DNA from 2 places in the Mesorhizobium sp. M1406 genome. Region 2 is predicted to be linked to the other one. Evidence: riboswitches for the same ligand, from Rfam matches in the RefSeq annotation. Region 2 holds a riboswitch; the other holds the start of a gene.

Region 1 (3,256 bases), on a different contig from region 2:
CGCCAGATGGTCGAACATCCAGCGCGTGCCTGTGCTGCCCGCCTGCGCCTTCACTGTCACCGCGATAGAGAACGGCCGCGATGGCGAGGACGACAGCGTGTAGGTGCGCATCAGCGGCCCGTCGGCTGTCGGCAGTTCCAGCGTCACGAACTGGCCCGGCTTGTAGCGAAACCAGGTCTGGTTGTCGGAGCGGAAGGTGAAGGTCTTTACGTCAGGTGCTTCGTCGCTGACGCCGATCACTTCCAGCACCTGCAGCCTGTCGTTCCAGGGCGTCATCTGGTCGAGATGGCGATAGAGGCCAAGATCCGTCATCGCATTCATCCTCTTGTCCCTTTTGTTTTGTGCATGATCCCAAAGCCGCTGCGCATTTTGGGCGACATGCACTAGGCGACGCTGCGCAGGGCCGGCCGGCCGCCTTCGGCGAGGCGCGGGCCGATGAACGACGCATACCATTCGACGAACTGGATCACGCCGCCCTCATGCAACTCCGAATAGGGGCCGGGCTCGTAGGCGGGCGACAGGATGCCGAAGGCGTTTTCCTCGACGATGCGGCGATCCTGGTCGTTGGTTTCGGTCCAGACATGGGTGAGGGCTTCGATGGTGTAATCGACCCCCTCGACCGCGTCCTTGTGCACCAGCCACTTCGTCGTCACCGCCGTTTCCGTGGCGCTGATCGGCAGCACCCGGAACGTCACCGCGTGATCGATGAGGATGTGGTTCCAGGTCGTCGGATAGTGATAGTGCATCAAGGTTCCGATCCTGTCGGCGGAGACAGTGTCGGAGAGGTTCTTCTTCACCGCCAGCTTGCCGGTCATGGTGTAGCTGACGGCATCGCGCAACAGCGGCGCGCGGGTGGCGCGGTACTGCCCGGCCGGATCGATGCGGAACTTGCTCGGCAGGCCTGATGCCTCGCATTTGGCCCAATGCGCGACCATTTCGGGGTCGCTGTCGGCGCCGTTGACGCCGGTCACGGTAGGCGCTTCCGGGAAGGTCTTGCACAGCTCGGGATGATTGGCGACGCAGTGATAGCACTCGCGATTGTTTTCCCAGACCAGCTTCCAGTTGCCCTTCTCTATGATCGTGCTCTCGAAGGCGATCTTTGCTTCCCGCAACCGGTGCGGCAAAAGATAAGGTTCGATCATCGCCCGCATCGGCGCGAAATCGGCGGGCTCCTTGCCCAGGCAGATGAAGATGTAGCCGCCGACGCTCTCGCAGGCGACCGGCTTCAGGCTGAACTCACTCTTGTCGAAACCGTCGGCCATCTGGCGGGCAAACAGCAGGCGGCCGTCGAGCTCATAGGTCCACTGGTGATAGGGGCAGACCAGCTTTGCCGCCGTACCCCTCTCTGTGTTGCAGACGCGGCTGCCGCGATGGCGGCAGGAATTGTGGAAGGCGTTGATCTTGCCTTGCTGGTCGCGGACAAGAACGACCGGATAGTCGCCGATCTGCACTGTGATGTAGCTGCCCGGCTTAGGCAGCTCGCAATCGTGGCCGATGAACAGCCAATCACGATACCAGATCAGCTCCATGTCGAGCTTGAAAAAGTCTGGATCGGTGTAGAAGGGCTGCTCCAGCGAAAAGCCTTGCCGGCGGCTGTTCAAGAGCCTCAGCATGTCGTTGCGAATATCCATGTCCTGTCCTCGTTTCTTAAGGACTGAAATGGTGGTGACGGAGGAAGGATCGGACGCAGGCCGGCGATGCGCCGGACATGCACTATCCACCTCTTGACCGCCCACCGCGATCAGTCGAGTCTAGAAATCTCGGGCTGGTTTCCGGGCTCTGGAGTTGTCCTTACGGACCATCGCGACACCTTCCCAGGCAACTGCCCAGTGGTCTCCCGTTGCGACTTGAACTCCACCACCGTTGCGGGGGCAGCGCCGGATTCTGACCGGCTTCCCAATTCTCCGCCTCGTCGTCACGAAGCGGCACCTGAGATGGTATGATCTAACCACGATCGCGGGCGCGTCATCGGCATGAAAACGACATCGTATCCATGCGGCGCGACACGCATGCGAAACGTTCCGGTTGGCGATTGTTGAGCCGAAATCCTATCTCCGCGGCGGCCATTCCCAACTGCAATCTCCTCGAAGCCGGCCCCTTGCCGGCGACCAAAAAGGTTAACGGTTTCGAAAAGTGACTATTAGCTGGTTCTAAAATCGAACCGAACGGTTCGTTTCTGTTGACGGTGCGTGCAGGACGGTGTGAACGCCGGGCCTTGGAAACAGTTGGTGATCCAGCGGGCGATTTTGCTTAAGTGTTGAAAAACATAAATAAAAAGTAGCGTGTAGAATCCCGTGGCACAATTTCAAGTGGCGGATTCATGGTCCACACGGAACAACTTCGTGATTGGAAAAGGCGAGGATGCCCTCCCACATCGGGGCTGTCCGAACGACGCGATTTCCCTTCCAAGACACGCCGCTGGACGGACGGAAAAGAAGATACTGGAGTACAAAAAAATGAAAAAGATCATTCTCACTGCCGCCGCCGTTCTGGCCATTTCCGGCAGCGCCTTCGCTAATGGTAGCGACCACTACGGTTCGAACGGCGCCAATCAGCCTGCTGCCGCGGTCGACAAGTCGTACACGGCTTCCACCAAGACCTCGGAACCGGTTGCCCAGACGCCCGCTCAGGGCAGCGACCGTAACCTCTTCGGCCGCTAACAACCAATTCCCAGTTGACGGCGGGTCTGCCCGCCGTCCTGGCGAAATCCAGAAATCCAGGAGACTAAAATGAACAAGATCCTTCTTGCCGCCGCCGCCGTTCTGGCCGTCACCGGCAGTGCCTTCGCCGGCAGCGACAACTTTGGCTCCAAGGGCGCCGACCAGCCTGCCGCCGCGGTCGACAGCTCGTACACGGCTTCCGTCAAGAAGTCGGAGCCGGCCACGCAGGCGCCTGTCGACCATGGCAGCGACCGCAACCTGTTCGGCAACAACTAACCCGACCAAAACCAACATCCGACAGCGATGCGGCGGGTTAACCCGCCGTATCGAATTCGAGAATACGGAGTATCAAAATGAAAAAGATTGTTCTTACTGCCGCCGCTCTTCTGATTGCCGCCGGCAGCGCCTATGCCCGCAACGACAACGCTGGCGGCACCGACATCAACAAGCAGTCGACCGTCAACGTCGACACCTCGCATACGGGCTCGATCCGCAAGAGCGAATCGCCCGTCTACAAGCTGCTCAATTCGTCGGGCGATGCACCGAAGTCCGCCCCTCAGGGCAGTGACCGAAACCTCTTCGGCCGCTAACAGCCG
Region 2 (3,256 bases):
GGACTCCCGGGAGGCGTGGTGAGTGAATGTCATAGACTCCGGGACCGATTTCGTTCGGATATTTGGAGCTCATGAAGGCGTCCAGCAGCTCCATTTTCGAGCGCGAGGTCTCAATCGAAATGACATCCGCATCCATTTCAGCGATCGCGTCGATGATCTCGTTGAACTCCGAATAGCACATGTGGGTATGGATTTGAGTCGCGTCATTTACACCCGTTGAAGCGATCCGGAAGCATTCGACAGCCCAGTCGAGATAGACTTTCCAGTCAGACTGGCGCAGTGGCAATCCTTCGCGAAACGCGGCCTCATCGATCTGGATTATCCTTGCGCCGGACCTTTCGAGATCCGTCACTTCGTCGCGGATGGCGAGCGCGATCTGGCGGCAGGATTCGGAGCGGGGTACGTCGTCGCGAACAAAAGACCAGTTGAGAATGGTCACTGGGCCTGTGAGTATTCCCTTAACATGCTTTTCCGTAAGCGACTGGGCGAATTGCCACCAGCGCACTGTCATCGGATTGCGCCTCGATACGTCGCCGAAAATGATGGGGGGACGCACGTAGCGCGACCCATAGCTTTGTACCCAGGCATGCTGGGTGAGCGCGAAGCCGGACAACTGCTCGCCGAAATGCTGTACCATGTCGTTTCGCTCGAACTCACCGTGCACCAGCACGTCCAGCCCGATCTCTTCCTGCCAGCGAATTGCAGCCTCGATCTCCTTCTTCAGGAACGTCTCGTAGTCGACATAGCTCAGCTGGCCCTTCGCATGAGCGGCCCGCGCCTTGCGTACCTGCGGCGTCTGCGGGAAGGACCCGATGGTCGTCGTCGGGAACGGCGGCAGCCCGAGTGAGCCGGCTTGGACTCTGGAGCGCTCGGCAAAAGCGCTCTCTCGTCGCTTCATGCTATCGTCAATGCTGGCGATCCGCCCCTGAACAAGCGGGTCATGGATCCTCGTGGATGTCACGCGCGTGGCGGCAGCCTCGGCAGACGCTTTCAACGCGCCAGCCACCGCATCTCTGCCTTGGGACAGGGCCCGGGCCAGCAACACCAATTCGTCGGTCTTCTGGGCTGCGAAGGCGAGCCACGAGCTGATGTCGGCGTCGAGTTCCGTCTCCATGCGCAGGTCGATCGGCACATGCAGCATCGAGCAAGAAGGCGCGATCTCGACGCGGTCCAAGGGCCAGCCGGCGACGATCGATTTGATGCGGTCGAGAATGGCGGGCAGGTTCGCACGCCAGACGTTGCGGCCATCGATCAAGCCAAGCGAGAGCACCAGATCCTTCGGAGCGAGCCGACCCACCGTTTCCAGCTGCTCGGGAGCGCGCACGAGATCAATATGCAGCCCAGCCAGGGGCAGAGAAACCGCGGTTTCGAGATTGTTTCCCAGCGGCCCGAAATACGTAGCCAGCATGATCTTCAGCTCGGGCGCGGCTTTCGACAGCTGTCCATAGGCGAATTCGAACGCAGCTCGTTCGTTCGGGTTCAGATCGAGGACAAGCGCTGGCTCATCGATCTGCACCCAGTCGGCTCCCGACAGCTTCAGCCTCTGCAGAAGTTGCTCGTAGACGGGCAGCAGCCGCGATAGGAGCGCGATGGGACCGAACCCTTCGGCAGGCGATTTCGCCAGCTTGAGGAAGGTGATGGGTCCAAGGATGACTGGGCGTGTGTGAATGCCGAGAGCTTTAGCCTCGAGGAAGTAATCGACCGGTTTCGTTGACGAGAGGGCGAACGTCTGATCATCGTCGAGTTCCGGCACAATGTAGTGATAGTTGGTGTCAAACCACTTGGTCATTTCCATCGCGGTTACATCAGGCCCATGAGCCGCCTGCTGGTGACCAGCGTGTCCACAACCCTCCGTCTGACCCTGGTTGCCGCGCGCCATTGCGAAGTAGATGTCAAGTGGGACCTCGCCGCTATTCCAGCCGTAACGGGATGGAACGGCGCCGACCATGGCTGCGGTGTCGAGCACATGGTCGTATAGCGAGAAGTCGTTCGACGGGATTCTCGACACGCCGCGATCGTGCTGCTCCTCCCAGCTAGCGGCACGGAGCGCCTTCGCCGTCCTGAGAAGGGCGGCGGCGGAAGATTTTCCGGACCAGTAACTTTCAAGCGCGAATTTCAGTTCTCGCCGACGACCGATGCGCGGCACGCCGAGCGTTGCTACAGGAATTTGCTGAGAGACAGTCATGTCATACCCCGATGGTTGGGGCGTCGGTGACAAGGAAGGCGCTAGCAGGCCGGCACCAACGCCGGGTTGCAGCGGCCACCGAGACACCCCGCCCGTGGACGTAATTCGCCGTGGCAGGTCTCCTGGCTCGCGGGGTCATAGCCTCTACCCGTCTTCCCGAGGGTATTCGCCTCAGTGACATGAGTGGGGTTGGCTCGCCGCTAACAGTTGCGGGGGCAGCGCCGGCATCGCACCGGCTTCCCTCTTAGCTCCGCTCCGGCAGCGCCGTGCGGAGAACCACAACCCGCAGACAATCACAGCGGTCCGCACTTTGTCAATATCGCATAACGAAATGTTTATGTCGTTATGTATTCGCTCTTTTACACCTTGTCTTCATTCTGAAATATTCAGTCCGCCCTTTGCCGACGTACATCCATTGGCCGCGGACCTTGATGTACGTCTCGTCCATATGCCACTTGCTGCCGACCGCACGCTTGCGCCGGTTGAAGCGCGCTCCAGCAGCTCCGGCGGCCCGGTCCAAAGAGCAAGGCCCGACTGTGTCCCGATAAGGTTTTTAAGCGTCATTCAGGCGGTAAGTATAAGTATCTCATCTCAAAGCGTTTTCCGAAAGTTTGCGACAGAACCATGATGTTCAGCGAAGATTTCTCGTTCATGCTGAACAAGGTCCCCGGTGCCTATTTGCTCATCGGCAACGGTGACAGTTCCGGGCTGCACTCGACGACGTATGACTTCAACGATGACATCCTCGTACGTGGCGCCGCTTTTTTCTACAATCTTGCAAGAGATCATTTCGCATGACGTTAGCGTGAATTCCAAGTCGGAAAGATTTAACAGTCCCGCGCCTCCCCCCTTTGCGAGGCCGGACCTCGCATCGCCAAAAGCTAACTGGACTGGCAACATTGACGAGAACTGGCGCTATATCCAAGGCCAGTTGGCAATGTAAATGACATCAACGCCGGACCGTCGGCTTACAGTTCAACGGCCAAAGAGTTGGAGACACATGACTTTCCTGCGCGGTTTGTCCGCGTTTCCCATCACCCCCGCTGATCGCGGCGGTAATATCGATGAGCC

Evidence for each region. A riboswitch is a leader RNA that binds a small molecule or an ion and turns the genes downstream of it on or off. The one in region 2 is predicted to bind cobalamin.
Region 1: another riboswitch for cobalamin. It lies ahead of NKH03_RS07860 (aromatic ring-hydroxylating oxygenase subunit alpha); the one in region 2 lies ahead of metE (5-methyltetrahydropteroyltriglutamate--homocysteine S-methyltransferase).

Annotation. Positions count from the first base shown of each region.
Region 1 covers NZ_JAMYKW010000006.1:26,464-29,719, forward strand. The annotation lists gene NKH03_RS07855 (FAD-binding oxidoreductase) at 1-312, opposite strand, end outside; gene NKH03_RS07860 (aromatic ring-hydroxylating oxygenase subunit alpha) at 384-1,631, opposite strand; cobalamin riboswitch at 1,747-1,948, opposite strand; gene NKH03_RS07865 (DUF680 domain-containing protein) at 2,457-2,660, shown strand; gene NKH03_RS07870 (DUF680 domain-containing protein) at 2,730-2,936, shown strand; gene NKH03_RS07875 (DUF680 domain-containing protein) at 3,014-3,250, shown strand.
Region 2 covers NZ_JAMYKW010000122.1:2,495-5,750, reverse strand. The annotation lists gene metE (5-methyltetrahydropteroyltriglutamate--homocysteine S-methyltransferase) at 1-2,185, opposite strand, end outside; cobalamin riboswitch at 2,281-2,481, opposite strand; partial or broken gene NKH03_RS33905 (IS6 family transposase) at 2,589-2,675, opposite strand; gene NKH03_RS33900 (M20/M25/M40 family metallo-hydrolase) at 2,810-2,983, shown strand; gene NKH03_RS33895 (dihydrodipicolinate synthase family protein) at 3,186-3,256, shown strand, end outside.